One region of the Streptomyces sp. NBC_01176 genome, then DNA from elsewhere that is predicted to be linked to it. Evidence: riboswitches for the same ligand, from Rfam matches in the RefSeq annotation. Region 1 holds a riboswitch; the other holds the start of a gene.
What was found. Region 1 has a riboswitch for glycine ahead of gcvP (aminomethyl-transferring glycine dehydrogenase). Riboswitches for the same ligand answer to the same signal wherever they lie in the genome.

Region 1 (15,171 bases):
GAGTACTTGCGCATTCATCATCCTGGGCATGCCGTCGGGTCCGGCGAGATTCAGTTCGATCTCCAGGCCCATGAGATTCTTCGGGCGATCGAACCGCTTCTCCTCCAGCAGCCGCGCCAGCCCCGCCAGACACTCCCGGAGCTTGCCACGGTAGCGCTGGCGATCGGACAGGTCGAACGACCCTGCCACGACCTTCTCTCCCATCGAAGTGTCCCTCCTCGAAGGGCGGGCCGACCCTCGGACCCCCGCCGTCCCGGTGGATGATGCCCAGGCAGGCCGATCGATAACGCCCTGGAGGGCCCCGTCGGCCGCTACGCTGTGGGCAGGTGTCCAGCGGCACATTCACGAGGCATGGACCACTGCCTGTTTTCAGCCTGACATGATCTCGTGAAAAACGCCGACGAGAATCGGCCGACCGCTCGCGCGAAGTATTCCGAGGTCATCGTCGCACATCGCCGTGGAACCGGGATGAACCCTCTGCTTTCGCCGACCGAATACCGCCTTGCTCTTCATATTCGGACCGACTAGACGAAACACCGTCTGAACACCTGTCGTATAAACTCCGCAAACGAGGCAGAGAGTTGGCGCTCGCGGTCCCAGGTCCTGCCGTCGAGGTGACACGCGGCAGGCGACACCCCCGTCGGCAGATCCAGACCCCCCGCCCCTCCGACCCGAGAGCTGACAGCGCCGTCCGCCCCCGCCCCCTCGCGCCACTGTGCCTGTCGAATGAGAGGCGACCCACCATGCCGCTGCACGTACCTCCGGCTCCCGCGCCCGCCCTGCGCACCGTTCTCACGGCACTCGGTTCCCCCACCGCAGTCCGCGAGGCCCGCACCCCGTCCCTGCGGATGGCCGAGGGGCCGGTCACCCCCGAACTCCCTCTGCCCGTACACGTCCTGGACCGGAGCGATCCGGCGGGTACGTCCACCACACGCCTCGCCGCGTGGCGCTTCCTGATCCGCTGCGGAGAGCGCTCGGTGGCGGCGGCCGACACGATGCTCACCCCCGACGGCTGGGCCTTCTCGCACTTCTTCGAAGGCCCCTACATCACCGCCACCGAACGCGCCCTGCGTCAGGCCGAGAACATGAAGCAGTCGTTCCAGGCGCGCCTGCTGTCGGTGCCCGAGCTCTACATGCTCACCCTCTGGCTGCACGGGGACTGCGCCGCCGACGGCGCCACCGGCCATCCGGCCCCCACCGACCTCCTGGTGCCGCTGGCACCCGCACCGCCCGGCATCGCCGCCCACCGCCCGCATCGCGTCGCCGAGTTCCTGCCGGTCCTCACCCATCGTCTGACCGCCGCACCCCTGCTCAGTTCCCCCGCGTAGCCACGCGCGCCCCTCATTCGCGTCCGTCCGCGTGCCCCGCAGCCGTTCTCCGGCCGCGGGGCACGTCGCCGCGCCGCGCGACGGTCGGCCGGCACACGGGCGGACCGGGTCCGAACCGGCCCGCTCGTTCGGGCCCAACCCTGCTCGTACGAGGGGAAACGCGCCTGTGACCGTGCCTGACTAGCCCCATCCGACCACCGCGAACCCCCCGAAGGGACGGTGCAGTTGCGATGAACCGTCCGCGCGGGTGACGCGTCTCCAACCTGTGAGGAGCGCTGCTGCGAAATCCCTGCGGATTGACGCCCGTAGGGCAACACTGGGTTCCAAACACACACCACGGGGGGCGGCCATGAGCAGTTCGAGCCGCGAATCAGACACCACGACCAGCACACACCTCTCAACCCAGCGAAAGATCCCACCCATGTGCCAGCACCAGCCACCCTGTCCGTCAGCCGAATCAGCCGACCGGGAGTCCGCGCGTCTCGCGGCGCACCACCCGGAGCAGGGATGGAGCCTGCTGTGCAACGGCGTTCTGCTCTTCGAGGACACCGGTGAGCTCCTGCCGGACGGCCAGATCATCGCGCCGCACCGCCCGCTGGGCAGCGAGCACGTGATGACGGCCGCCTGAGCCGCACACACGAAGGGCGACAGCCCGGACAGAACGAGGGGCCGGCCGGAGACACACTCTCCGCACCGGCCCCGACGCATGTCCGGACGCGATCACTCCCCGTGACTCCACGAGGACCCTCCGATCCGGACATGGTCCACGCGGCGCTCCACCCCCACGCCCGCCTACCCGCCTACCTGCCTACTACGGTCTGCCCGAACGGACATCCCCCTCTGCCTCTCCACCTCCTGAAGTGCCGCGGACGAAACGCTAGCGTCCCTTCGTGAGCCTCCGGGCAGCCGGATAACCGTGCCGGACCCGGCCTCGGGCCCCGCCCCGACGACATCCGGTTCACCTCTACGGACCTCCCCAGAAGCGAGCAAGGCGGTCATGGGACTCCTGCACTCCCCCGATCGTGGGCAGCACCACCCGACGTCCGGTGACCGCACCGCCCAGGAGGACCCCGCGGCGCTTCAGGAACCGGTGAACGATTCCGTGCTGGGCGCGGATCGGGCAGGCGTGCCGCCGGTGGGCTTGGGGCCCGTCGGCATGGAACCCGTCGGCATGGGGCCGGTGAACGGGGCGCCGTCGGACGAGCGGCCCGAGCGCACGCGCCGCCGTCGCCGCCCCGGCCCGTTCACCCTGCTGGCCCTGCCGGGGCTGACCGTCGTGCTGGGCTTCGCGGGGTTCATGGCCGCGACGGGCCGTCTGCCCTCGGCCTGGTCGGAGGACTCGGACGGGCACACGGCGACCGCGGGCGACACCGCGACGGACCGAGTCGACGCGTCGTACGTCCCGTGGCTGCGCGAGGCGGCCAGGACCTGCGCCCTCCTGAAACCGTCCGTCCTCGCCGCCCAGATCGACCGGCGTTCCGGCTGGAACACCGACCCGGCCACGCTCTCCGGCACGGTGGGCATCGCGGGCTTCACCGAGAGCCAGTGGCACACCTGGGGCAAGGACGCCGACGGCAACGGAAGGTCCTCACCGCGCGACCCCGTGGACGCCATCATGGCGCTCGCCCGGCAGGACTGCGCTCTCGCCGAGGACGTCACCCGGCTCAGAACCCGTGGCACCGTGTCGGGGGACCTTCTCGACCTCACCCTGGCCGCCTACACGGTGGGCACGGACTCCGTGACGCGGGCGGGACGCGTGCCGGCGACGGCGCGGACGTATCTCACCGAGGTCAAGGACCTGTCCGCGCGGTACAGGACCTTCGACCGCGAGGAGAACGCGAACCCCGGCAGCGGCAAGGCGAGCGGAGTACTGGCCCCGCCGGTGACCACCCTGGTGATCAGCTCCCCCTTCGGATCGCGCAAACACCCCCTCACGGGCGTCACCAAGCTGCACACGGGCGTGGACTTCGCCGCTCCGCGGAACGCGCCGGTGTCCGCCGCACGGCAGGGGCAGGTCGTGTTCGCGGGAATGACCAAGGCGTACGGCAACCGCGTCGTGATCGATCACGGCACGATCGGCGGCAGGCGGCTGGAGACCACGTACAGCCACATGTCGTCCCTGCTGGTCAGGGCCGGTCAGAGCGTCGAGAGCGGGGCCGCGGTCGGGTTCGTCGGCTCCACGGGCCTGTCGACGGGCCCGCACCTGCACTTCGAGGTGCTCGTCGACGGCGCGTACACCGACCCGATGCCGTGGCTCGCCGTCGCCCACTGACCGGCGGGACGACGGACACGGAGAAGGGGACGTGCCCCGGCTTCAAGCCGGGGCACGTCCCCTTCTGATTCCCGAACGACTCCGGTCCCCGAGGGTCCAGCAGCCGTTCCTGGCCCGTGAGGGCCGGTCCTCAGGTCATCGGCCGGCCCTCGTCGGCCTAGTCCTCGTAGGCGTCCAGCGGCGGGCAGGAGCAGACCAGGTTCCGGTCGCCGTACGCCTGGTCGATCCGGCGCACCGGCGGCCAGTACTTGTCCGCGGCCGCGACCCCGGGCGGGAAGACGGCCTGCTCACGCGTGTACGCGTGCTTCCACTCACCGCCGAGCGCGGCGGCGGTGTGGGGCGCGTTCCGCAGCGGGTTGTCGTCCACCGTCCAGTCGCCCGAACCGACCTTCTCGATCTCCGCACGGATGGCGATCATCGCCTCGCAGAACCGGTCGAGCTCGACCAGGTCCTCGGACTCGGTCGGCTCGATCATCAGCGTGCCCGCGACCGGGAAGGACATGGTGGGCGCGTGGAAGCCGTAGTCGATGAGCCGCTTGGCGACGTCGTCGACGCTGACGCCGGTCGCCTTCGTCAGCGGACGCAGATCGATGATGCACTCGTGGGCGACGAGCCCGCCGGGACCGGTGTACAGCACCGGGTAGTGCGGCTCCAGACGCTTGGCGATGTAGTTCGCCGACAGCACGGCGACCTGCGTGGCCCGCTTGAGGCCCTCGCCGCCCATCAGCCGGACGTACGCCCACGAGATGGGCAGGATGCCCGCGGAGCCCCAGGGCGCGGCCGAGATCGGGCCGACACCGGTCTCGGGACCGGCGGCGGGCTGCAGCGGGTGGTTCGGCAGGTACGGCGCCAGGTGCGCGCGCACGCCGACCGGGCCGACGCCCGGACCGCCGCCGCCGTGCGGGATGCAGAACGTCTTGTGCAGGTTGAGGTGCGAGACGTCACCGCCGAAGTGGCCCGGCTTGGCGAGGCCCACCAGCGCGTTGAGGTTGGCGCCGTCGACGTACACCTGGCCGCCCGCCTCGTGCACCTGGGCGCAGATGTCGGCGACATGCTCCTCGAACACACCGTGCGTCGAGGGGTACGTGATCATCAGCACGGCCAGCTCGTCGCGGTGCTGCTCGATCTTGGCACGCAGGTCCGCGATGTCGATCTCGCCGTCCTCGGCGGTCTTCACGACGACGACCTTCATGCCGGCCATCACGGCGCTCGCGGCGTTCGTGCCGTGCGCCGAGGACGGGATCAGGCAGACGGTGCGCTGCTCGTCGCCGTTGGCCCGGTGGTAGCCGCGGACGGCGAGCAGACCGGCCAGCTCGCCCTGCGAACCGGCGTTGGGCTGCAGTGACACCTTGTCGTAGCCGGTGACCTCGGCGAGCCTCGTCTCCAGCTCCTCGATGAGCGTGAGGTAGCCCTGCGCCTGCTCGGCGGGGACGAAGGGGTGCAGCTGGCCGAACTCGGGCCAGGTGACCGGCTCCATCTCGGTGGTCGCGTTGAGCTTCATGGTGCAGGAGCCCAGCGGGATCATGCCGCGGTCCAGCGCGTAGTCACGGTCGGAGAGTTTGCGCAGGTAGCGCAGCATCGCGGTCTCGGACCGGTACTGGTGGAACACCGGGTGCGTGAGGTAGTCGTCGGTGCGCAGCAGCGCCGCGGGCAGGGTGTCCTCGGTGCTCGCGTCCAGCGCCTCGATGTCGCCCTCGACGCCGAACGCGGCCCACACGGAGCCCACTTGCCTGCGGGCGGTGGTCTCGTCACAGGCGATCGACACGTGGTCGGCGTCGACGAGGTGGAGGTTGACACCCTGGTCTCGCGCGCTCGTGACGATGTCGGCGGCGCGGCCCGGCACGCGGACGGTCAGTGTGTCGAAGTACGCGCCGTGCACGACCTCGGCGCCGCCGGCCTTCAGCCCCTCGGCGAGGAGCGTGGCGTAGCGGTGGGTGCGGCGGGCGATCGTCCTCAGTCCGTCCGGCCCGTGGTAGACGGCGTACATGCCGGCCATCACGGCGAGCAGCACCTGCGCGGTGCAGATGTTGCTGGTGGCCTTCTCACGGCGGATGTGCTGCTCGCGCGTCTGCAGGGCGAGCCGGTACGCCTTGTGTCCGTCCGCGTCGACGGAGACGCCGACCAGCCGGCCGGGCAGGCTGCGCGCGAACTGCTCGCGCACCGCCATGTATCCGGCGTGCGGACCGCCGAAGCCCATCGGAACGCCGAACCGCTGGGTGGTGCCGACCGCGATGTCGGCGCCGAGCTCGCCGGGCGAGGTGAGCAGGGTCAGGGCGAGCAGGTCGGCGGCGACGGTGACGACCGCGCCGAGCTCGTGCGCCTGCTCGATGACGGGCTTGAGGTCGCGTACGGCACCGGAGGCGCCCGGGTACTGGATGAGCACGCCGTTGATCTCGCGCTCGGCGATCGCGGCCGGGATGCCCTCGCTCAGGTCGGCGACGACGACCTCGACGCCGGTGGGTTCGGCGCGGGTCTCGATGACGGCGACGGTCTGCGGCAGGGCGTCCGCGTCGATCAGGAAGAGGCCCTTCTTGTTCTTGCCCATGCGCCGGGACAGCGCCATCGCCTCGGCGGCCGCGGTGCCCTCGTCCAGCAGCGAGGCGCCGGAGGTGGGCAGGCCGGTCAGCTCGGCGACCACGGTCTGGAAGTTGAGCAGCGCCTCCAGGCGGCCCTGCGAGATCTCCGGCTGGTAGGGCGTGTAGGCGGTGTACCAGGCCGGGTTCTCCATGACGTTGCGCAGGATCACCGGCGGCGTGAAGGTGCCGTAGTAACCGAGGCCGATCATCGGGTCGAGAACCTGGTTGCGGTCCGCGAGGGAGCGCAGCTCGGCCAGGACCTCGGCCTCGGTGCGCGCGCCCGGGAGCTCGAGCGCCTCGGCGTTCTTGATCACGTCCGGCACGGCGGCGGCCGTCAGTTCGTCCAGCGAGCCGTACCCGACCTGCGCGAGCATCTTGGCCCGGGCTTCCGGGGCGGGCCCGATGTGGCGCTGCTCGAAGGGGATTCCCTGTTCGAGCTCGGAGAGCGGAATGCGATGGGCGGTCATTGCGGAGGCCTCCTGGTCACACACGACCTTCGAGGGGCACCACGGCGCGGGTGCCCCGACGGCCTCCCCCTCTGTCATCTGACCTGAGAGCTTCACCGGTCCGCCCGCTCGCTGCGACCCGGCTTTCACCGTCGGTGAGAGCGGAAGGCGTCAGCCCCGCTCTGCTTTCCAGAGTGACCTCGTCCGTGCGGTACGTGAGCCTGAGAGATTCCGGGGAGGATTTGCTCCTTCGGCGCCTCCGATGGTGTCTGGAGGACTCTCCCGCACGGGATCAGCAGCCGTTTGCCAGGGTACCAGCGTGAACAACGCACGGGCTTTCGAGTGGCCACCGTCACGAATGTGCTCTTTCGTAGTGCCTACGGATGAGTTGCAATCGAGTGGAGGGCCCGTGCAGACCGACATCGATCCGCGCAATCTGATCGGCCGCAAGGCGCTCGACCGCAATGGCGCCAAGATCGGCACGGTCGACGAGGTCTACCTGGACGACGCGACCGGCATACCGGAGTGGGCCGCCATACGTACGGGCCTGTTCAGCAGGGACGCCTTCGTGCCCCTGGAGCCCAGCGAACTCGTCGAGGGCAGCCTGCGCGTCCCCTTCGAACGCGCCCTGATCAAGGACGCCCCCGATTTCGGCGTGGGCCGTCATCTCTCTCCGGAGCAGGAACTCCAGCTGTACCACCACTACGGACTCGACGTGACTCCCCCGGCCCCTCCGCCGGACCGCGACTTCGGCCGCCTGGCGGGAACGGACGATGTCTGAGGCACCCCTTCGGCAGCGCGGGTGACCGCGTCCGGCGTACGGCGGACCTGGCGACCGGCCGCCGACGGCCCGCGCCGCCCGGCCCGTCCCCGGCCGAATGCCGGACGGGCTCATGCCCTCCCGGGCGCAGCGGCGGACACACCGGACGAGTCCTCGGGTCTTCGGGGCACCAACGGCAGCGGGTCCGCCGGCTCCAAGGCCGCGTCGTCCGTACGGAACGTCCGCACCCGCCCCGGTTCCGAGTCGGGCGTCTCGAACCGCACCGTCACCCTTCCCAGCCCGCTGCCCTGCACCCACCCGTGCCCGTACTCGGCGTGGTGCACGTCGTGCCCCGCGGGCCAGCGCCGCTCGGCCGCCGGCACCTGTTCGGCGGCCGGTTCCTCCGGCGCCTCCTCGTCGGGGTGTTCCTGCGCCGCCGTCTCCTCCTGCGCGGCCCTGGCCTGTGCCTGGGCCTGCGCGAAGAGGTCCTCCTGCGTGTAGTCGGCGAGCCCCGAGACGCCGACACCCAGCAGGCGTACGCCCCCCGTCGTATCCACCGCCTCCAGGAGCCGCCCGGCCGCCTCCCGGACGACCGCGGGGTCGTCCGTGGGCCCCCGGAGCGTCTCGGACCGGGTCAGCGTCGAGAAGTCGTATCTGCGCACCTTGAGCACGATGGTCCGTCCCGACAACCCCGCCCGGCGAAGCCGCTGCACACACCGGTCGGCGAGCCGCTGCACCTCGAGCCCGACCCGTACGCGGTCATGGATGTCCACGTCGTAGGTGTCCTCGACCGAGACGGACTTCGTCTCCCGCTCGGCCACCACGGGCCGCTCGTCGCGCGCCAGCGCCATCGCGTACAGCGCGTGCCCGTGGGCCTTGCCCAGCAGCCGTACGAGCTCGTCCTCGCCCGCCTCGGCGATCTCGTCGACCGTGTTGATCCCGCCCCGCCGCAGATGATCCCCGGTGGCGGGCCCCACGCCCGGCAGCGTCCGCACCGGCATCGGTCCGAGCATCGCGCGCTCCGTCCCCGGCTCGATCACCACCAGGCCGTCGGGCTTGGCCTGCTCGGAGGCGATCTTGGCGAGCATCTTGGAGGCCGCGAGCCCCACGGAGCCCGTCAGGCCCGTGACGGCCCGGATGTCCGCGCGCAGCTTCACCCCGGCCAGCCGCGCGGAGGCGTCGTCCCAGGCCGTTCCCCCGGCCTCCAGATCGACGAAGGCCTCGTCCAGGCTCAGCGGCTCCACCAGGGGGGACAGCGTCCGCAGCAGCCCCATCACCTGGTCGCTGATCTCCCGGTAGAGCCCGAAGCGCGGCACGAGATACGCGGCGTTCGGCGCGAGCCTGCGCGCCTGGGCCATGGGCATCGCCGAGTGCACCCCGAAGACACGGGCCTCGTAGGAGGCGGTGGCTACCACGCCGCGCAGTCCGAGGCCGCCCACCACGACGGCCTTCCCCCGCAGGCTCGGCTTGGACGCCTGCTCCGCAGAGGCGAAGAAGGCATCCATGTCGAGATGCAGGATCGTGGGCGCGTTTCTCACACCCCCGATGCTGCCCTACGCCACTGACATCCCCCGGCACTCGGGCGCCCCCGCTCACCGCGCCGCCCGCCGAACCGGGCAACATCGCGACGCCGGAACGCACCGACCCCCGGCCGCGCGGACCGTCGGACCGCCCCGGCCCTCAGACCGCTCGGTTGCGCCGGCGTGCCAGCTCGTCCACGGGGTTGTGTCCGACGAGCGTCTCGCCCGTGTCCACCCGCTCCCCGTGCAACTGGGAGAGGGCGTTCTCGACGTCCCGCCACACCACGCCCACGGCGATCCCGAAAACGCCCTGGCCGCCCTGGAGCAGGGCGTGGACCTCGTCGGGCGAGGAACACTCGTAGACGGTCGCGCCGTCGCTCATCAGCGTCATCCGCTCCAGGTCCCGGAAGCCGCGCTCCCTGAGGTGCTGGACCGTGGTGCGGATGTTCTGCAGCGACACTCCCGTGTCGAGGAACCGCTTCACGATCTTCAGGACCACCACGTCCCGGAAGCTGTACAACCGCTGCGTCCCCGACCCGTAGGCGGGCCGCACACTCGGCTCGACCAGACCCGTCCTGGCCCAGTAGTCGAGCTGCCGGTAGGTGATGCCCGCGGCGGCGCACGCCGTGGGTCCCCGGTAGCCGATCTCCTCGGCAGCCGTCCCGCCCTCGCCCGGCACCGCTGTCGGCCGCTGTGGAACGTGGTCGGCCGTGCTGTCGTGATGGGGGTACCCCCTGCTCGAGCCGAGCCGAGAGCTTGGGGGAGGGTACGGGCCGCTCTCCCCCAGACCGCGTCCGGGGGCACCCCCAGCCGTACCGTCGCCGCTGCTTCTCACGCCGACCTCCGTCCTTGACCTGCCTTCTCGACGGTAGGCAGTCACCAGGGGTGCGTCAACGATCGCCACACTCGGCACGCCGAGTGATAATCACCCTGAGAGTGGTTTCCCGTGTCCCACCGCGGGGAAAGGCTAGCCGAATGCTCTCGGAGTGAGCCGCAGCGCGCCACAGTCGCCACGGGCAATTGCCGACCGGACTACTCCGATCCCGTGACGCGGCACAGCTGCGGGAACGGGTGTCCGGGCGCCCGGCCGCGGCACCCGCCCCGTCACTGGCTGTTGGTCCCGAAGTCCTCGGGCGAGATCTGGTCGAGGAACTCCCGGAACTTCTCCACCTCGTCCTCCTGCTCGTCCGGAATCGCGATTCCCGCGTCGTCGAGCACCCCGTCACTGCCGTAGATCGGCGTTCCGGTGCGCAGCGCCAGCGCTATGGCGTCGGACGGACGGGCGCTGACCTCGACCCCGCTGGCGAACACCAGCTCCGCGTAGAAGACCCCCTCGCGCAGATCGGTGATGCGCACCTCGGTGAGCTCCTGGCCGACGGCTTCCAGCACGTCCTTGAACAGGTCGTGGGTCAGCGGTCGTGCGGGGGCCATGCCCTGCTGGGCGAAGGCGATCGCCGTCGCCTCCCCCGGTCCGATCCAGATGGGGAGGTAGCGATCGCCTCCCACTTCACGCAGGAGCACGATCGGTTGGTTGGAGGGCATTTCGACCCGGACACCTACGACATCGAGCTCGTTCACACAGCAACCCTAGGCCGTGCCCGGGACGTTTGGGTAGTCGAGCACAGAACGGGTGGGCGATCCGGCCGACTGTCAGGCCCCGAGGTCAGGGCAGCCTTACGCCCAGCGCGGTCTGCACCAGTGCGGCGTGCAGCCTCACCGTGAGCCCCGCCAGCTCCTTCGTACGCGCTTCCGCGTGCGCCCTGGTCTGCGGATTGCGGTGGCGCCTCAGCGGGGCCACCACCTGGTCCACCAGCCCCGCGTCCCGTTCGGCGGCGGCCTTCATCGCCCGCAGATGGCGTGGCTCGATACCGAACCGCCCCAGCTCGACGACGAGTGCGGCGACCGTCACCGCCTCGGCGTCGTACGTCCCCTCCGCCAGTGGGGCGATGAGCCCGTACGACTCCCACTCCTGCAGCTCCTGCTCGCCGATCTCGGCGGCGGCCAGCAGCTCCGACCGGCCCACCCGCACCGCCGTGGGCGCGTCGGGCTCCGGCAGCTCCGCGTCGCCCCCGTCGCGCTGACGTCCCAGGGAGGGCAGTCGTACGGGCTCGCCGCGCTCCAGGGCGTCCAGGTGCTCGCGGATGACCTTCAGCGGAAGATAGTGGTCCCGCTGCATCCTCAGGACGTGCCCGAGCCGCTCGACGTCGTCCGCGCTGAACTTGCGATACCCCGAGGGCGTCCGCCGCGGCTCGATGAGCCCCTCCGACTCCAGGAACCGGATCTTGGAGATGGTGACCTCGGGGAACTCGTCACGCAGCGCGTTCAGCACCGCGCCGATGCTCATCAGCCCACTGTCCGCTGCGGCGGTACCGTTGCCGGCACCGCCGCTCGGTGTTCGAAGCATGGACCTTCCTGGGGGTCCCCCCGGACGGAGTCTGGGGAAGGGTCAGATACCTCGCTGGCTCGCGTAGAAGACCAGCCGGTACTTACCGATCTGCACCTCGTCGCCGTTCGACAGCGGAACCGAGTCGATCCGCTCCCGGTTGACGTACGTCCCGTTCAGGCTGCCCACGTCGGCGACCGTGAACGAACCGTCCGCGGCACGACGGAACTCCACATGCCGACGCGACACGGTCACGTCGTCGAGGAAGATGTCGCTCTGCGGATGGCGCCCGGCCGTGGTCAGCTCACCGTCCAGGAGGAAGCGGCTGCCCGAGTTCGGACCGCGGCGGACCACCAGGAGCGCCGAGCCGAGCGGCAGGGCGTCGACGGCGGCCTGCGCCTCCGGAGAGAGCGTGGGCATCTGCGTCTGACCGGTGACCTCGGCATCGTAGGCCTCGAGGCCCGAGATGGAGATCGTCGACGTCGTCTCGGACGCACGCTCCGGGACCGCCCCGGGCCGCAGCGGCGCACCGCAGTTCGAACAGAAACGGCTGTTTTCCGCGTTGCGGTTACCGCACCTCGTACACACCAGGGCCGACATGGGATCCTCCTGCCGCGGCTGCCCCCCAGGGACATGAGACGCGTACGGGTCGGCAGCGAACCCTCCACCCGTACTTGAGGCTGACGGTTCCCCGAAACCTATGCGGCCGGACTGGGCAGGGTCAACAGACGGCGCGCCCTGACCACCGGAAATGTCGCCGCCCGGACCAGCGACCTGGTCCCGGAACAGCGGGCGCTCGCCACCCTGGCCCTCCACGTCTCCATGGCGTGGTGCACGGTGCCGGGCGTTGTCGCCGCCCTCGCGTGCGCTCTTGCCGAACAACTTCGCAAACAACTTCACGGGCGATTCCCCTTGACCGAAACAGACCCGCCCGTGGGGCAGGACGAACCCTGATTGCACACACCGGTCGACCCGGACATCCTCACAACGTCCGTATCCACCAGACAGTTTCCACCACGCACCACCCATTCGGTGCGCCGACCCCCCGCAACCTCATGCCCTCGCCGCACCACCCCCATGCGCCCCCGGCTCACTGGGAGGAGGACCGAGCGTAGTCAGGCAGCTTCGCGGCCCGCAAGGCATCCACAACGATCTTCGTCGCACGCTCCACCGTGACGGTGGCCTGCTCCTTCTCCAGAGTCTGCACCACGCCTCCGGGGATGTTGAGCGCCGGCTCGAGGTCCTGCGGCTTGCCGATGACCTTGAAACGATAGGGCTGGGTGATCTTGTTCCCGTCCACGCTCACGCCCTTGCCGGAATCGCTCAGATAGGTGCTGGCGACAACCCGCACACCGTTCACCTGAATCGCCTCCGCACCGGCCGCGCGCAGCTCCTGGATCGCGTCAAGCAGCATGTCCGCCTTGACCGTCCCCTTCGTATCGTTGATCGTCAGCGTGATGCCGGGTCCCTGCGCCGCCACCGTGCCCGCCAGAATGCCGAGTTGCTTCTCCTTCTCGGCCGTCTGCTTGCGCGCCTCGGCAGCCTGGTTCGAGCTGTTCTCCAGCTCGGTGCGCTGATCTTCGAGACCCTGCTTCTCGTCTTCAAGACGCTGAGTACGGTTGTCGAGTTCATCGAGGATACGTACGAGATCCTCTTGACGTGCGCCACGCAGCGCGCTGCCACTGTCGCTGTTGGACGCCACCTGGACGGCCAGGCCGAAGCCGAGGCCGAACAGCAGCAGCGCGACGATGAGTTGCGCACGGGACACTCTCGGCGGCCACACCCCCTTCACCAGCCGCTGACGGCCGGTCAGCGCCGGGACGCCCTCCGCGTCGTCCGGCGGGGGCGCGCCCTGCTGTCGGGGAGCCGAGTTCTCGGCGGCCGCGGCCGGAACCTCCTCGGGAAGTTCCCTGCGCAGTCGGTTGTCGGGGGTCTCATCCTCGTTGCTCATCGGCCTCACGCCCGGAACACGTGCCGACGGATCGCCGCGGCGTTGGAGAAGATACGGATACCGAGGACGACCACGACACCGGTGGAGAGCTGGGCACCGACGCCCAACTTGTCGCCCAGGAAGACGATCAGCGCCGCGACGACCACGTTCGACAGGAACGAGACCACGAAGACCTTGTCGTCGAAGATGCCGTCGAGCATCGCGCGCAGGCCTCCGAAGACGGCGTCGAGCGCCGCCACGACGGCGATCGGAAGGTAGGGTTCCACGATCACCGGAACCTCGGGCCGGACCAACAATCCAGCCACGACTCCCACGACGAGGCCCAGTACGGCGATCACGATGTGCCCTTCTCTGTGCTCGGCTGTGCTGTACGTACGATCACACTTGGTGCGGCGGACAAACGGACGTCGTCGTCGACGGAGATGCTGGTCCGGATGCCGTAGTTCTCCTGAAGGGCGTGAAGATACAGCCCGTCGGCACTGTTCTGGAACCTGGTGCTGAGCCGCTCGCCGTCCCCCACCGCGAGCACCGTGTAGGGCGGCACCAGCGGCTTGTTGTCGACCAGTATCGCGTCTCCGGCGGCCCGGATCGCCGAGAGCGCCGTCAGCCGCTGTCCGTTGATCGACACGGCCTCCGCGCCGGACTCCCAGAGCCCGTTGACGACCCGCTGCATGTCACGGTCGCGGACCCGGCCGGTGTCCGAGAACCCGTTGGTCTCACGCGGATCACCGTCACCGCCCTGGGTGGCTTCCTTGGCGTCGTTCACGACCAGCTTCACGCCGGGACCGTGCACGGCGACGGCACCCGACAGGACGTCGACCAGGTCGGCCTGGTCGCCGCCCCCCTGCTTCTTCAGTGCCTCGCGCTGCCGGGCGCTCACGTCGTCGCGCAGGGCGTCGACACTGCTCTCGAGCTTGTCCGCGGACGAGGTCTCGCGTTGGATCCGGTCGATGAGCTCCTGGCGCTCCTTGGCCACAACGGGCGCCGCGATCCGCGCGTTGGCCGCTCCCACGGTCACGACCAGGGCGGCGAGCACGAGACCGGCGGCGAGACCGAGCTTCGCCCGTACCGTCTTCGGCATGCCGCCGGCGCCCTCGGTCTTCTTGCGGGCGGCCGCCTCGGCGTATCCGTCGTCGAGGCTGTGGTCCATGACGTTGGTGAGCAGCGACATGGAGGCGTCCGGGCGCGGGGGGCGCGGAGGTGTGCTCCGAATGGGGGGCTGCTGCGGCATGCCGCACATCGTCGCACGTCGTGGGTGCTACCTCCGAATGGCCCCACCCACGTGCCGGGCAGGCCCCCTTGGGGACACCTGTCCGGCATGCGCGTGTGCCGGCTCCGAGGCAGGCGGCGTTCGCTCGACAAGGCGAACGCCGCCTGTTCGCGGCTAGCGGCCGGCGCTGTCCACGACGGCGGCCCACTCATCGAGCAGGGCCTCCGCCGACGCGACGTCGGGGCCCTCGGCCCAGAGATGCGTCACGGCCTCGGCGGGGTCGGGCAGCACCATCACCCAGCGCCCGTCGGCCTCCACGACGCGAACACCGTCGGTGGTGTCCACGAACCGGTCCCCCGCTTCCTCCACGACCCGGCGCATCACGAGGCCCTTGACCGCCCAGGGAGTCGCGAGATCTCGCTTGAGCACGTGCGCCCGCGGAATCCGCGCGTCGATCTGGCTGAGCGTGAGCTGCGTCCGCGCCACCAGTCCGATGAGGCGGACGAAGGCGGCCGCACCGTCGAACACACTGCTGAACTCCGGGATGATGAAGCCGCCGCGTCCGTCACCGCCGAAGATCGTCGACTCGTCCCGTCCGACCCGGGTCAGGTCGTCCGGCGACGTGGTCGTCCACTCCACCTGGGTGCCGTGATAGGCCGCCACCTGCTCGGCGATGCGCGTGGTGGTCACCGGCAGCGCCACTCGCCCGCTGCGGCGTTCCGCGG
Region 2 (15,171 bases), 4.4 Mb from region 1:
CTGGCCGTGGGCCAGGACGTGTTCTACCCGGGTGCCAGCGCACAGCCGCCCACCCGGCTCGAACGGAACCTCGCCGCCTTCGTCGACAAGGCCGTCGACGCGGGTGCGCGCAACCCCCGCGCCCTCCGCATCCTGCTGGACGTGATGAGCATGGAGAAACCGCCCGCCCGGCTGCTCATGCCCGACATGCTCGCCCTGATCTACCTCGGCCGGAAGAAGCCTCTTCTGGAAAGCCCGCCGCTGACGGAGCACGAGCGAGCCGCGGCCACCGTCTGACGTCCTTCCCGGGGCCGCCGTCGCGCGTTCCGTGCCCCGGTCGATCCGAAGCCGTCGTCCGAAACGAGCCCACTGACATCCACCACGGAAGCACGGACCATCACATGACTCCCGCTGCCTATCTGGATCTCCATCGGAAGTTCTCCTCGGAGATAGAGGAGGAGATCGGGTCGATCCTCGAGGGGCTCGGCCCGTCGGCGGATTCCGTCAGGAGTGTCGTCACGGAACTCCTGGGCCACCAGAAGATGAAATACCCTCTGTCGGTGCTGCCGCTGGTCGTGCACGGCGTCGAGACGGGCAGCCCCGAACCCGCCGTCCCGCTCTCCGCCGTGCACGTGCTGTGGTGGACCTCGGCCTGCTACCTCGACGACCTGGCGGACGGGTACGGCGCGCACCCGCCGGCGGGCCTCACCGCGCACGAAGCCCTCCTCGCGGCCGTGGTCACGGGACACGTGCTCGCTCTGAGGGCGGTCGGCTCGCGACGGGTCCCGGAGCCGGTCCGCGGCGCTCTGACGGCCGAGATCCTCGACTGCGGGATCACCGCCGCCCAGGGACAACTGGGCGACATGCGCGCGGACGTGGGCTCCGCGTCCCGGAACTCGGTCCTCACGGCGTACCGGGAAAAATCCGGCGCCCCCTTCGGCATGATCACGGCGATGGCCGCGATTTTCGCGGGCGCGGAGGCCCGGCGGATCGATCTGTGGCGGGAGTTCGGCTCCGTGTTCGGCATCCTGTGGCAGCTGTTCAACGACCAGGAGGACATCGCCTCCGGACGGAACGAAGACCTGCTGAACGGCACGGCGACCTATCTTTCGGCATGCGCTCTGGAAGACGCGGCGCCCGATCTCAGGCACCGCATCCTTGACCTGCACGCCGGTGCGAGAACGTCCCCCGTGTCACGATCGGCCCTGGCCGGCCTCCTCCTCACACCCGCCGTTCTCGATCGCTACGAGGACGAGATCCACAAGTTCCGTGACGAGGCGCACCGCATCCTCGGCGACCTGGGTGGTGACGAGCGCTACCTGCCCGTCCTGCGGCAACTCGTGGATCAGACGTCCCGACTGCTGCTGCGGCCGGGGAGTGCGCCGGGATGAGCCCGACCGTCGACGGGCGGGAGCGGGCGTAGCGGCACCGGGGCGACGAGGTGGGGCGCCTCCACCGGCCGTCGCCGGGCCTGGGCGGACTCGACGAGCCCGCATCAGGAGATTCTCGGGGTCCGAGGTCGGGACGGATACCGGAGCTGGTGACGATGCGGATGTCCTCGGCTCCGGCCGAGGCCCCGCCTCTCTCAGGGACATTCCGGAGACTCTCCGCCGCGCACGCAGAGAAGGACCCGACCGCGCGGAATCACACGCACGCGCAGGTCAGTACCCGTGCGAATTCCCTCAGCACTCGATGATGTTGACCGCCAGCCCGCCCCGCGCCGTCTCCTTGTACTTGACGCTCATGTCCGCGCCGGTCTCCTTCATGGTCTTGATGACCTTGTCGAGGGACACCTTGTGGGAGCCGTCGCCGCGCATCGCCATCTTCGCGGCGGTGACCGCCTTGACCGCGGCCATGCCGTTGCGCTCGATGCAGGGGATCTGGACCAGGCCGCCGACCGGGTCGCAGGTGAGGCCGAGGTTGTGCTCCATGCCGATCTCCGCGGCGTTCTCGACCTGCTCGGGGGAGCCGCCCAGGACCTCGGCGAGGGCGCCCGCCGCCATCGAGCAGGCGGAGCCGACCTCGCCCTGGCAGCCGACCTCGGCGCCCGAGATGGACGCGTTCTCCTTGAAGAGCATGCCGATCGCGCCGGCGGCCAGCAGGAAGCGGACCACGCCGTCCTCGTCGGCGCCGGGCACGAAGTTGATGTAGTAGTGCAGCACCGCGGGGATGATGCCCGCGGCACCGTTGGTGGGGGCGGTGACGACCCGGCCGCCGGCCGCGTTCTCCTCGTTGACCGCCATCGCGTAGAGGGTGATCCACTCCATCGCGTGGGCCAGCGGGTCGCCCTCGGCGCGCAGCTGGCGGGCCGACATGGCGGCGCGCCGTCGCACCCGCAGGCCGCCGGGCAGGATGCCCTCGCGGGACATGCCGCGCGACACGCACGCCTGCATCACGCGCCAGATGCCGAGAAGGCCCTCGCGGATCTCCTCCTCGGTGCGCCAGGCCCGCTCGTTCTCCAGCATCAGCGCGGAGATCGACAGTCCGGTCTCCTGGGTCAGCCGCAGCAGCTCGTCGCCCGTGCGGAAGGGGTACTTCAGGACGGTGTCGTCCAGCTTGATGCGGTCCTCGCCCACCGCGTCCTCGTCGACCACGAAGCCGCCGCCGACGGAGTAGTACGTCTTCTCCAGCACCGGTTCGCCGGAGGCGCCGTACGCGAAGATCGTCATACCGTTCGCGTGGTACGGCAGGGCCTTGCGCCGGTGCAGGATCAGGTCGTCGTCGAAGGAGAAGGGGATCTCCCGCTCGCCGAGCAGGCTGATGCGGCCCGAGGCCTTGATCTCCTCGACGCGGCCGTCGGCCCCCTCCACGTCCACCGTCCGCGGCGAGGCGCCCTCCAGTCCGAGCAGCACCGCCTTCGGGGTGCCGTGCCCGTGCCCGGTCGCGCCCAGTGAGCCGTACAGCTCGGCCCGGACGGAGGCCACGGCGGGCAGCAGGTCCTCGTTGCGCAGCCGGTGGGCGAACATTCGTGCGGCGCGCATCGGGCCCACCGTGTGGGAGCTGGACGGGCCTATGCCGATCGAGAACAGGTCGAAGACCGAGATGGCCACGGGAACTCCTAGCAAGCGGGGTGGTGCATGAGGTGGGCGCCGCACACAGCTGTGCTTCCAGTGTGCGCGGCGCCCCGAAGAATCGTACGTTCCGCGCGAACTACTTCAGGCCGGGGTACAGCGGGTGCTTGTCGGCCAGAGCGGACACCCGGGCCTTGAGGGCGTCCGCGTCGTAGGACGGCTTCAGCGTCTCGGCGATGATGTCCGCGACCTCGGTGAAGTCCTCGGCCTGGAAGCCGCGGGTGGCGAGGGCGGGGGTGCCGATGCGCAGGCCCGAGGTCACCATCGGGGGCCGCGGGTCGTTCGGGATCGCGTTCCGGTTGACCGTGATGCCGACCTCGTGGAGCCGGTCCTCGGCCTGCTGTCCGTCCAGCTCGGAGTTGCGCAGGTCGACCAGGACCAGGTGCACCTCCGTGCCGCCCGACAGGACCGAGACACCGTGCTCGGTGACGTCGGCCCGCACCAGGCGTTCGGCGAGGATCCGCGCGCCGTCGAGCGTGCGCTGCTGGCGCTCCTTGAAGTCGTCGGAGGCGGCGACCTTGAAGGAGACGGCCTTCGCGGCGATCACGTGCTCCAGCGGACCGCCCTGCTGGCCCGGGAAGACCGCGGAGTTGATCTTCTTGGCCAGTTCGGCGGTGGAGAGGATCACGCCACCGCGCGGGCCGCCCAGCGTCTTGTGGGTGGTCGTGGTGACGACGTGGGCGTGCGGCACCGGGTTCGGGTGCAGCCCCGCCGCCACCAGGCCGGCGAAGTGCGCCATGTCGACCATCAGGTACGCGCCGACCTCGTCCGCGATCCGGCGGAAGGCGGCGAAGTCCAGCTGACGCGGGTAAGCGGACCAGCCGGCCACGATCAGCTTCGGCCTGGACTCCTTGGCGAGGCGCTCGACCTCGGCCATGTCGACCTGGCCCGACTCCTCGTCCACGTGGTACGCGACCACGTTGTAGAGCTTGCCGGAGAAGTTGATCTTCATGCCGTGGGTCAGGTGCCCGCCGTGCGCGAGGTTCAGGCCCATGATCGTGTCGCCCGGCTTGAGCAGCGCGAACATCGCGGCCGCGTTGGCCTGGGCGCCCGAGTGCGGCTGCACGTTCGCGTGCTCGGCGCCGAACAGCGCCTTGACGCGGTCGATGGCGATCTGCTCGACGACGTCGACGTGTTCGCAGCCGCCGTAGTAACGGCGGCCCGGGTAGCCCTCGGCGTACTTGTTGGTCAGGACCGAGCCCTGGGCCTCCATGACCGCGACCGGAGCGAAGTTCTCCGAGGCGATCATCTCCAGGGTGGACTGCTGGCGGTGCAGCTCGGCGTCGACGGCGGCCGCGACGTCCGGGTCCAGCTCGTGAAGGGGCGTGTTCAGAAGCGACATGCGGTGACTCCTCAGCCGGCGGTGAAGGCGGTGTACTCGTCGGCGGACATCAGGTCGTCCGGCTCGTCCGTGACGCGTACCTTGAACAGCCAGCCGCCCTCGAAGGGCGCGGAGTTCACCAGCGAGGGGTCGTCCACGACGTCCTGGTTGGCCTCCACGATCTCGCCGGTGACCGGCGCGTACAGGTCGCTGACCGACTTGGTCGACTCCAGCTCCCCGCAGGACTCGCCCGCGGTCACCGTGTCACCGACCTCCGGAAGCTGGGCGTAGACGACATCGCCGAGCGCGTTGGCCGCGAACTCGGTGATGCCGACTGTCGAGACGCCGTCCTCGGCGACCGACAGCCACTCGTGCTCCTTGCTGTAGCGCAGCTGCTGGGGGTTGCTCATGGCCTGAATTCTCCTGTACGCGGGGGAGTGCTGATGAACGGGTACGGACGGGGTGTCGGGTGTCCCCGGACGAGGGCCAGGGGACAGGGCGCGAACGAGGTACGTCACGTCGACGCGCCCGAGCCCTGGTGGACCTACTTCTGGCGCTTGTAGAACGGCAGCGCCACGACCTCGTACGGTTCGTGACTGCCCCGGATGTCCACGCCGACCCCGGTCGTGCCCGGTGCGGCGTGCGCGGCGTCGACGTAGGCCATCGCGATCGGCCGGCCCAGCGTCGGGGAGGGGGCGCCGGAGGTGACCTCGCCGACGACCGCGCCGTCCGCGACGACGGCGAACCCGGCGCGCGGGACGCGGCGGCCCTCGGCGACGAGCCCGACGAGCACCCGCGGGGGGTTCGCGGCGGCGCGTTCGGCGGCGGCCTCCAGGGCCTCGCGCCCCACGAAGTCACCCTCCTTCTCGAACTTCACGACCCGCCCGAGCCCCGCGTCGAAGGGGGTGAGCGAGGTGGTCAGCTCGTGCCCGTACAGCGGCATGCCCGCCTCCAGGCGCAGCGTGTCGCGGCAGGAAAGACCGCACGGGACCAGCCCGGCCGGCGCACCCGCCTCGGTCAGCGCCTGCCACAGCTTCTCGGCGTCGGACGGGGCCACGAAGAGCTCGAAGCCGTCCTCGCCCGTGTAGCCGGTGCGCGCGATCAGCGCCGGGACGCCCGCGACCGTGCCCGGTAGACCCGCGTAGTACTTCAGGCCGTCGAGGTCGGCGTCGGTCAGCGACTTGAGGATGCCGGAGGACTCGGGGCCCTGGATGGCGAGCAGCGCGTACGCGTCCCGGTCGTCGCGGACCTCGGCGTCGAAACCGGCGGCGCGCTCGGTCAGCGCGTCGAGGACGACCTGGGCGTTGGAGGCGTTGGCGACGACCATGTACTCGGTCTCGGCCAGCCGGTACACGATCAGGTCGTCGAGGATGCCGCCGTCCGCCCGGCAGATCATCGTGTAGCGGGCACGGCCCACGCCGACGGAGCCGATGTTGCCGACCAGCGCGTGGTTCAGCAGCGCGGCGGCCTGCGGGCCGGTGACCGTGATCTCGCCCATGTGCGAGAGGTCGAAGAGCCCGGCGCGGGTGCGGACGGCGACGTGCTCGTCGCGCTCGGAGCCGTACCGCAGGGGCATGTCCCAGCCCGCGAAGTCGGTCATCGTCGCGCCCAGCGAGCGATGCAGGGCATCGAGCGCGGTACGGCGGGGGGCGTTACTGCTCATCGGTGGGGCTCCCAAGGCATGACGGCGAGGTCGTTCCTCCCCATCTGTCATCGGAACCTGAGAGGTTCATCACGACCCCGCGAACGGAGGTCACGACTTGCACCTTGGGTGGAGCCACCGGTCAGCGGCCCGCTTTTCAGATGTGCCTCGCCCGCGCGGTAACGGGGCCTGAGAGATTCAAGGGAGGGACTTGCTCCTTCGGCGTCCCAGCAGCACGTACGTCACACGGGTGTGTGCACGTCACTGGGAACTCTCCCGCGCGGATTCAAGCGGCCGGTATGCAGTTGGCGGGCACATCATTGCACGCGCCGTCCGATGACGGCAGTCCGCATCTGTAACCGGCCTGTGGCAGTCCGAACACGGAAACAGGAACCACCGCGCATTACCTTCTCTTTACACTCGACGGGGATGGGACTCCGGACCCAAGGGGAGGACGATCACGGTGAACAGGACCAGGGCGTACGCGACGACCTCGGCCCTCGCGCTGCCGCAGCAGCCGAGTACCGCGGCCCGGGAGGCGTGCGGCACGCTTCCGGCGGCCGTGGTCCGCGACCTCAGGGAGCGGGCCGGACACAGCCCGCACGGCCTGTACTTCGGCACGGCGGACCTCGTGGTGGTCACCGGGCTGCCGGGCAGCGGCAAGTCGACCCTGATGCGCCGCGCGGTCGCGGGCCGGCGCGTGGACTCCCAGGACACCCGCGACCGCTGGGACGGCCGGCTGGCCCGCCGGCTCCCCTACGCGGTCTACCGCCCCCTCGTCCGTCTCGCGCACTACGCGGGCCTGCGCCGCACGCTGCGTTCCGGCACCGGCGTCGTCGTGCACGACTGCGGCACCCAGACCTGGGTGCGCCGCTGGCTCGCCCGCGAGGCCCGCCGCCGGGGCGGCACCCTCCACCTCCTGCTCCTCGACGTCACGCCGGGCACCGCGCTGGAGGGCCAGCGCGAGCGCGGCCGGGGCGTCTCGCGGTACGCGTTCGCGCGTCACCGGGGCGCGCTGAGCCGGCTGCTGCGCTCCGTCGAGCGGGGCGAACTGCCCGAGGGCTGCGGCTCGGCGGTACTCCTCGACCGCGAAGCGGCGGACGTGCTGCGCCGGATCGACTTCGACGGCTGACGGCTGACGGCTGACGGCTGACGGCTGACGGCTGACGGCTGACGACGGACGGGAGACGGGTGCGCGGGGACCGGCCGTGCGCGCGTCCGTCGTACGGGAGGGCGCGTCGTACGTGAGCGCGGAGCCGGCCGGACGGAGGGCCGGACGGGAGCCGGCGCGGGAGAACGGGACATCGTCGTACGAGAGGGTCGCGGGCGCCCACTAACCTTTCCAGCCGGAGCACCAGAACAGCACACCAGGACACCGGAACACCGGATCAGCGGTTCACAGCAGGCGGTAGACAGATGGACTTCCCCGACTTCCCGGCACCAGCGCACCCGCACCCCCACCCGCACGGCGGGTGGCCGGGCAACGAACTGGAGGAGGTGCTCTCCGCGTCCCTCGGAGTGCCCTCGGCGGGCGGCCGCATCGTCGAGGTCCTCGGCCGCAGCTTCGTCTGGGTGCCGCTGCCCAACGGCGGTGGCCCGCACGCGGGCCCCCTCGACCTGCCCACGCTGGAGATCGAGGGCCAGGCGTACGTGCCGGTCTTCAGCTCCGAGGAACAGTTCCGCCAGGTCGTCGGCAGCCATCTGTCGTTCACGATCGCGCCCGCCGTCGAGTTCGCCCGCGGGCTGCCCCCGCAGGTCGGCGTCGCGATCAATCCGGGCGGTGTGGTGGGCGTACCGCTGCCGCCCCTCGCGGTCGCCGAGCTGTGCCGTGCCGGACGCACCCCGCTGGACGGTCCCGCGAGCGGCGGCCGGGTGAGACTCTCCGAACCCGACTGGCAGGACGACCCGGTGGACTTCCTGGCCGCGGCCTCGGGCGAGTTCGCGGCGACCGGTGTGGTGCTGACCGCGCGCCGCTGCCTGGCCAGCATCGAGGGCGACGACCCCCTGATGTTCATCGGGGTCGAACTGGCCGGATGGGAGGGCGACGCCCGGACGCTCCCGCTGGACGCGCTCGGCCGGGCCCTCGGCCGGGTGCCGGTGGACCGGCCGGTGAACATGGTGTTCCTCGACGTCGCGCAGGACCCGGTGGGGGAGTGGATGCGCGCGAACGTGCGACCGTTCTACCGGCAGGGCTACTGACGCGGCGGGGAGCTCCGGAGCCGTGCGTCAAGTCGCTGTCAGGATCGCCGCTTAAGCTGGTTTCATGGCTCGGTCGGGGTGTGGGCGAGGTGTCGACGCATCTCGGGCACAGGTGTCGCTGGCGTAATGGGTGAGTTCATCGTGATTTCTTCGCGAAGGGGCGATTGAGGGTGAGTGCGTCGGGCACGGCCGCGGCCGGGCAGGTCGAGCACATGCTGCGCCAGGTGACGCCCGGGCGTTACGACGCCTACGAGGCGCTCCTTCACGCGCTCGCGACCCCGTCGTCCGGCCAGGTGTGGATGCTGCTCTGGCACGGCCAGGGCGGTTCTCCGGACGCCCAGTACGGGAACATGGAGGTGGAGGGCCTCGGTTACGCGCCGTGCGTCACCTCCGCCCAGGAGCTCTCGGCCAGTGGCTGGAACCGCTCGTACGAGGTCGTCGACGGACTCGACGTGGCCCGCACCCTGTACCCCGACCACTTCGGACTCTGGCTCAACCCGCACGCCCCGGGCGGCGGGCTCGGCATCCCGTGGCTGGATCTGCGCCGGATCGCCGCGGGCCTGGAACGCCAGCCCGCCGGCCCGCTGCGGCTGTCCGAACCCGGCATCGAGATCCCGCAGTTCTACGCCCTGCTCACGCAGAACGCGCATCGCACCCCGGCCGTCCGCTCCCTGCGGCGGACCTGGGTGCAGCCCGCGCTCGGGGCGCCCTATCTGGCCATCGGGCTCGACGTCTACGACACCTCGCCGCCCGCCGTCGACTCGGTGCGGGCGATGATGCAGCAGTCGATCGGCGCCGTTCCGGACGGGCTGCCCGTGTCGACCGTCGCGATGTCCGACGAGTACGACCCGGTGGCGATGTGGCTGCGCGCCAACGCGCGCCCGTTCTACGACCGCGAGGCCCACGCGGCCCCCGCGCAGGCGCCGGTGGCGGGCGGGTACGGGTACCCGCCGGCGCGCGGTGTTTACTGAGACCGTCGCTGGACGAACGGTGAAGGGCTGTCACGGCTTCTTCACCGGAAAGTCGGCATGTCTTCGCGCGTAGATGGCAAGGGATCGTCCGGTTAGGACCCGTATTCGCCGCGACCGTACCAACTGCCCCGTGTCCGACACCCGTTACCCGCCGTCCGGATAACGGAACACCTCAAACAGCATCACGTTTAGGCATCCATTCACCGTCAGGTCTGGCTACAGATCGCCGACGCGTTGAAGACTCCCGCTCCAGGGGGTTTAGCCCCTGTGTACGACGGACTGATCACGCCGCTACGAGCGGCACGTGTGGGCCGGCTACCGCCGGTTGAGAGGGGTCCCTGCCAGATGACGGCACCATTGCACGAGCCGACCGCGGAGGCACCCCCGAGTGCGGCCGAAGAAGCGGCGGCTGCAGCCGCCGGCGAGAAGGTCGTGCAGGGACGCTCCCTGGGCCGGATCGCCTGGGAGCGCCTGAAGAGGGACAAGCTCGCCCTGACCGGCGGCATCGTCGTGCTCGTCCTCATCGTGATCGCCCTGCTCGCGCCAGTGATCACCCACCTGCTCGGTCAGGATCCGGACACCTTCAACGAGAAGCTGATCGACCCTCTGTTCGGCACTCCCACGGGGTCATTGGGCGGCATCAGCGGCGACCACCTGCTGGGCGTCGAGCCCATCAACGGCCGCGACATCCTCGCCCGCATCCTCTACGGTGCCCGCGTCTCGCTCCTGGTGGGCTTCCTCTCCGCCGTCGTCGCGGTCATCCTCGGCACCGTGCTCGGCATCCTGGCGGGCTTCTTCGGAGGCTGGGTCGACTCGCTCATCAGCCGCGTGATGGACGGCCTGCTGGCCTTCCCGCAGCTCCTCTTCACGATCGCCCTGGTCTCGGTGATGCCGAACAACATGCTGGGCCTGTCCGGCTCCAACGTGCGTGTGTTCGTGATGATCCTGGTCATCGGTTTCTTCGGCTGGCCCTACATCGGACGCGTGGTGCGCGGCCAGACGCTCTCGATGCGTGAGCGCGAGTACGTCGAGGCCGCCCGATCGCTGGGCGCCGGGCGCTTCTACATCCTGTTCAAGGAGCTGCTGCCCAACCTGGTGGCGCCGATCATCGTCTACACGACGATGATGATCCCCACGAACATCCTCACCGAGGCGGCGCTCAGCTTCCTGGGCGTGGGCGTCAAGCCGCCCACCTCGTCCTGGGGACAGATGCTGTCGAGCGCGATCGACTACTACGAGTCCGACCCCATGTACATGGTGGTCCCCGGTGTGGCGATCTTCATCACCGTCCTTGCCTTCAACCTGTTCGGTGACGGCGTGCGTGACGCGCTGGACCCGAAGGCTTCCCGCTGAACTGCCACACCTCAAGCGTCCCGTGGCACTGACACGGGGTCTCTCATCAAATCCGGAGGATCCGAGATCGTGACTACCCAACGCACCTCAGGGCGGCGTAAGCAGGCGTTCGCCGCCGCTGCTGCGGTCGCCGCACTGCTGACCACAGCGGCGTGCGGCGGCAGTGGCAGCGACGACAAGGGCGGTTCGAAGACCGGCGCCGCCGGCTTCGACGCCGCGAACAACAAGGTCGCCCAGGCCTCCCTTGCCAAGAAGGGCGGCACGCTGCGGTTCGGCGGTGCCCAGGACGCCGACTCGTGGGACACCACGCGTGGCTACTACGGCTTCATGTGGGACTTCGCGCGCTACTACAGCCGCCAGCTGGTCACGGGCAAGACGGAGCCGGGCAAGGCGGGCGCCGAGCTCACCCCGGACCTCGCCACCGGTCTCGCCAAGGTCACCGACGACGGCAAGACCTACACGTACACCCTGCGTGACGGCGTCTCGTGGGAGGACGGCAAGCCGATCACGTCCAAGGACGTCAAGTACGGCATCGAGCGCGTCTGGGCGCAGGACGTGCTGTCCGGCGGTCCGACCTACCTCAAGGACTTCCTGGACCCGAAGGGCGAGTACAAGGGTCCCTACAAGGACACGTCCAAGGACAAGCTGGGCCTGAAGGCGATCTCCACCCCGGACGACAAGACCGTCGTCTTCCACCTCCCCAAGGCCAACTCGGACTTCCAGGAGGTGCTGGGTCTGGTCTCGGCCTCCCCGGTCCGCCAGGACATGGACACCAAGTCCAAGTACGGCCTGAAGCCGTTCTCCTCCGGCCCGTACAAGTTCTCGTCGTACAGCCCCGGCAAGAGCCTGACGCTGGAGCGCAACGCCCAGTGGAAGCAGTCCTCGGACCCGATCCGCAAGGCGTACCCGGACAAGATCACCGTTCAGTTCTTCTCGGACGCCAACCAGCTGGACCAGCGTCTGCTCAACGGTGACCTGGACCTGGACATCAACCAGACCGGCATGTCCCCGCAGGGCCGCACCACCGCCCTGAAGGAGCACAAGGCCAACCTGGACAACCCGATCTCCGGCTACATCCGTTACGCGGCCTTCCCGCAGAGCGTGAAGCCGTTCGACAACATCAACTGCCGCAAGGCGGTCATCCTCGGCGCCGACCACGTCTCGCTGCAGACCGCGCGCGGTGGCCCGGTCGCCGGTGGTGACATCGGCACCAACATGCTCCCGCCGTCCGTCCCGGGCTCCGAGGGCCAGAAGTACGACCCGTACGGCATCTCCGGTGCCGACAAGAACGGCAACGTCGCCAAGGCCAAGGAAGCCCTGAAGGCGTGTGGCAAGCCGAACGGCTTCACCACCACCATCGCGGTCCGCAACAACAAGCCGGTCGAGGTGGCCACGGCCCAGTCGCTGCAGGCGTCGCTGAAGAAGGTCGGCATCACCGCGCAGATCGACCAGTTCGACGGTTCGCAGACCACCGGCATCATCGGCAGCCCCTCGAACGTGAAGAAGAAGGGCTACGGCATCATCATCATGGGCTGGGGTCCGGACTTCCCGACCGTCCAGGGCTTCGGTCTGCCGCTGTGGGACAGCAAGTACATCGCGCCGAGCGGTAACAACAACTTCGCCCTGATCAACGACAAGACCATCGACGGTCTTTTCAACCAGTACGTCACCACGCTGGACGAAGCGGGCAAGACCAAGCTCTCGACGGAGATCAACCACAAGGTCATGGAGGGCGCGTACTACCTGCCCTTCACCTTCGAGAAGTTCATCAACTGGCGCGGCGACAACCTCGCGAACGTCTACACGACGGACAACTACAGCGGTACGTACGACTTCGTCAACCTCGGTCTGAAGAACCCGAAGAAGTAAACCGGCACACCCGCCGTACAGGCACGAAAGGCAGGTGAAGGCCGGCGCGGCGTGGTCGCGGGCCACCGGATGACCTCCGGTGGCCCGCGGCCCCGCAGCGGGCCGTAAGCTGTGCTCGCTTACCTCATCAGGCGGCTGTTCGCCGCCGCAGTGATGCTGGTGGTCATCGTCATGGTGGTCTTCGGCATCTTCTTCCTCGTCCCCAAGTGGGCGGGCGTGGACATCGCCTCGAGCTTCGTGGGCAAGCAGGCCGACCCGGCCGCTGTCGAGGCCGTACGGCAGAAGCTGGGCCTGAGCGACCCGATCTACTCCCAGGTCTGGGAGTTCTTCAAGGGCATCTTCGCCGGACGCACCTACTCGGGCGGTGGCGACGTCACGCACTGCGCCGCGCCCTGCTTCGGCTACTCCTTCCGCAGCGAGCAGGCCGTCTGGCCGGTGCTCACCGACCGTTTCCCGGTGACCCTGGGGCTCGCGCTCGGTGCCGCCGTGCTGTGGCTGGTCTTCGGTGTCGCGGCCGGTGTGCTCTCCGCGCTCAAGCGGGGCAGCATCTGGGACCGCGGCGCGATGGTCGTCGCCCTGGCGGGTGTCTCCCTCCCCATCTACTTCACCGGTCTGCTCAGCCTGGCGATCTTCGCCTTCGGGCTGAAATGGATCAACGCGCAGTACGTGCCCTTCGACCAGAGCATCAGCGGCTGGTTCGGCGGCATGATCCTGCCCTGGATCACCCTCGCGTTCCTCTACGCGGCGATGTACGCCCGGATCACCCGCGCCACCATGCTGGAGATCCTCGGTGAGGACTACATCCGCACGGCGCGCGCCAAGGGCCTCAAGGAGCAGGTCGTCATCGGCAAGCACGCCATGCGCTCGACGATGACCCCCATCCTCACCATGCTGGGCATGGACCTCGGCGCCCTCATCGGCGGTGCCATCCTGACGGAGTCGACGTTCAACCTGCCCGGCCTCGGCCGCGCGGTGCTCGACGCCATCCGGAACCAGGACCTGCCCATCATCCTGGGCGTCACCCTGATCACTTCTCTCGCGGTGCTGATCGCCAACCTCGTGGTGGACGTCCTGTACGCCGTGATCGACCCCCGAGTGAGGCTCTCATGACCGAACTCAGCAAGAGCGGAGCGGTGGCCGAGCCCGTAGTGGACTCGCCCGCGCCCTCCGCCTTCCTCGAAGTACGCGACCTGAAGGTGCACTTCCCGACCGACGACGGTCTGGTCAAGTCCGTCGACGGGCTCAGCTTCCAGCTGGAGAAGGGCAAGACCCTCGGCATCGTGGGCGAGTCCGGCTCCGGCAAGTCGGTGACCTCGCTCGGCATCATGGGTCTGCACACGGCCGGCCAGTACGGCAAGCGCAAGGCGCAGATCTCCGGCGAGATCTGGCTGAACGGCACCGAACTGCTGTCCGCCGACCCGGACTACGTACGCAAGCTGCGTGGCCGCGAGATGGCGATGATCTTCCAGGATCCGCTGTCCGCGCTCCACCCGTACTACACGATCGGTCAGCAGATCGTGGAGGCGTACCGCATTCACCACAAGGTGGACAAGAAGACGGCGAAGCGCCGCGCGGTCGAGATGCTCGACCGGGTGGGCATTCCGCAGCCGGACAAGCGCGTGGACAGCTACCCGCACGAGTTCTCCGGCGGTATGCGTCAGCGCGCGATGATCGCGATGTCGCTGGTCAACAACCCCGAGCTGCTCATCGCGGACGAGCCGACGACCGCCCTGGACGTGACCGTCCAGGCGCAGATCCTCGACCTCATCCGCGACCTGCAGAAGGAGTTCGGCTCCGCGGTCATCGTCATCACCCACGACCTGGGCGTCGTCGCCGAACTCTCCGACGACATCCTGGTGATGTACGGCGGCCGTTGCATCGAGCGCGGTCCCGCCGAGAAGGTGTTCTACGAGCCCCGGCACCCCTACACCTGGGGGCTGCTCGGCTCGATGCCGCGCCTGGACCGTGAGCAGACCGAACGCCTCATCCCCGTCAAGGGCTCCCCGCCCTCGCTGATCAACCTCCCGTCCGGCTGCGCCTTCAACCCGCGCTGCCCGTACGCGGACGTTCCGAAGGACAACGTGACCCGCACGGTCCGTCCCGAGCTGACCGAGGTCGGCGGACGGCACTGGGCCGCCTGCCACATGACCCAGGAGCAGCGGGAACGCATCTGGATCGAAGAGATTGCGCCGAAGCTGTGAGCGAGAAAGCCAAGGACGCGGAAGTGACCATTCCCGCACAGGCACAGGACGAAGGCGGCGCCACCCTCACCAAGGACGCCGCTCCCGGTGACGTCCTGCTGAAGGTGACCGGACTGCAGAAGCACTTCCCCATCCGGAAGGGACTGCTGCAGCGTCAGGTCGGAGCCGTGCGCGCCGTCGACGGCCTCGACTTCGAGGTGCGCTCCGGGGAGACCCTGGGCGTCGTGGGCGAGTCCGGCTGCGGCAAGTCCACGATGGGCCGGCTCATCACACGGCTGCTCGAACCGACCGCGGGCAAGGTCGAGTTCCAGGGCAAGGACATCACGCACCTCGGTGTGAGCGGCATGCGTCCGATGCGCCGTGACGTCCAGATGATCTTCCAGGACCCGTACTCGTCACTCAACCCCCGCCACACGGTCGGCACGATCATCAGTGCCCCGTTCAAGCTGCAGGGCGTGACCCCCGAGGGCGGTGTCAAGAAGGAGGTCCAGCGACTGCTGTCGGTCGTCGGCCTCAACCCCGAGCACTACAACCGGTATCCGCACGAGTTCTCCGGCGGCCAGCG

Region 2: another riboswitch for glycine. It lies ahead of gcvT (glycine cleavage system aminomethyltransferase GcvT); the one in region 1 lies ahead of gcvP (aminomethyl-transferring glycine dehydrogenase).

What each region holds. Positions count from the first base shown of each region.
Region 1 is NZ_CP108600.1:7,898,862-7,914,032, reverse strand. It holds gene OG199_RS34325 (glutamate--cysteine ligase) at 1-204, opposite strand, end outside; gene OG199_RS34320 (hypothetical protein) at 744-1,328, shown strand; gene OG199_RS34315 (DUF5999 family protein) at 1,750-1,956, shown strand; gene OG199_RS34310 (M23 family metallopeptidase) at 2,500-3,600, shown strand; gene gcvP (aminomethyl-transferring glycine dehydrogenase) at 3,758-6,643, opposite strand; glycine riboswitch at 6,822-6,917, opposite strand; gene OG199_RS34300 (PRC-barrel domain-containing protein) at 7,032-7,403, shown strand; gene OG199_RS34295 (DNA polymerase IV) at 7,514-8,920, opposite strand; gene OG199_RS34290 (MerR family transcriptional regulator) at 9,063-9,737, opposite strand; gene OG199_RS34285 (bifunctional nuclease family protein) at 10,007-10,480, opposite strand; gene OG199_RS34280 (MerR family transcriptional regulator) at 10,566-11,306, opposite strand; gene OG199_RS34275 (FHA domain-containing protein) at 11,349-12,314, opposite strand; gene OG199_RS34270 (DUF881 domain-containing protein) at 12,376-13,236, opposite strand; gene OG199_RS34265 (small basic family protein) at 13,242-13,574, opposite strand; gene OG199_RS34260 (DUF881 domain-containing protein) at 13,571-14,476, opposite strand; gene OG199_RS34255 (mannose-1-phosphate guanyltransferase) at 14,621-15,171, opposite strand, start outside.
Region 2 is NZ_CP108600.1:3,465,906-3,481,076, reverse strand. It holds gene OG199_RS14740 (FAD-dependent oxidoreductase) at 1-276, shown strand, start outside; gene OG199_RS14735 (polyprenyl synthetase family protein) at 381-1,370, shown strand; gene OG199_RS14730 (L-serine ammonia-lyase) at 1,662-3,029, opposite strand; gene glyA (serine hydroxymethyltransferase) at 3,130-4,392, opposite strand; gene gcvH (glycine cleavage system protein GcvH) at 4,404-4,781, opposite strand; gene gcvT (glycine cleavage system aminomethyltransferase GcvT) at 4,916-6,034, opposite strand; glycine riboswitch at 6,181-6,302, opposite strand; gene OG199_RS14710 (AAA family ATPase) at 6,471-7,145, shown strand; gene OG199_RS14705 (enhanced serine sensitivity protein SseB) at 7,430-8,212, shown strand; gene OG199_RS14700 (enhanced serine sensitivity protein SseB C-terminal domain-containing protein) at 8,383-9,183, shown strand; gene OG199_RS14695 (ABC transporter permease) at 9,529-10,536, shown strand; gene OG199_RS14690 (ABC transporter substrate-binding protein) at 10,606-12,405, shown strand; gene OG199_RS14685 (ABC transporter permease) at 12,517-13,515, shown strand; gene OG199_RS14680 (ABC transporter ATP-binding protein) at 13,512-14,606, shown strand; gene OG199_RS14675 (ABC transporter ATP-binding protein) at 14,630-15,171, shown strand, end outside.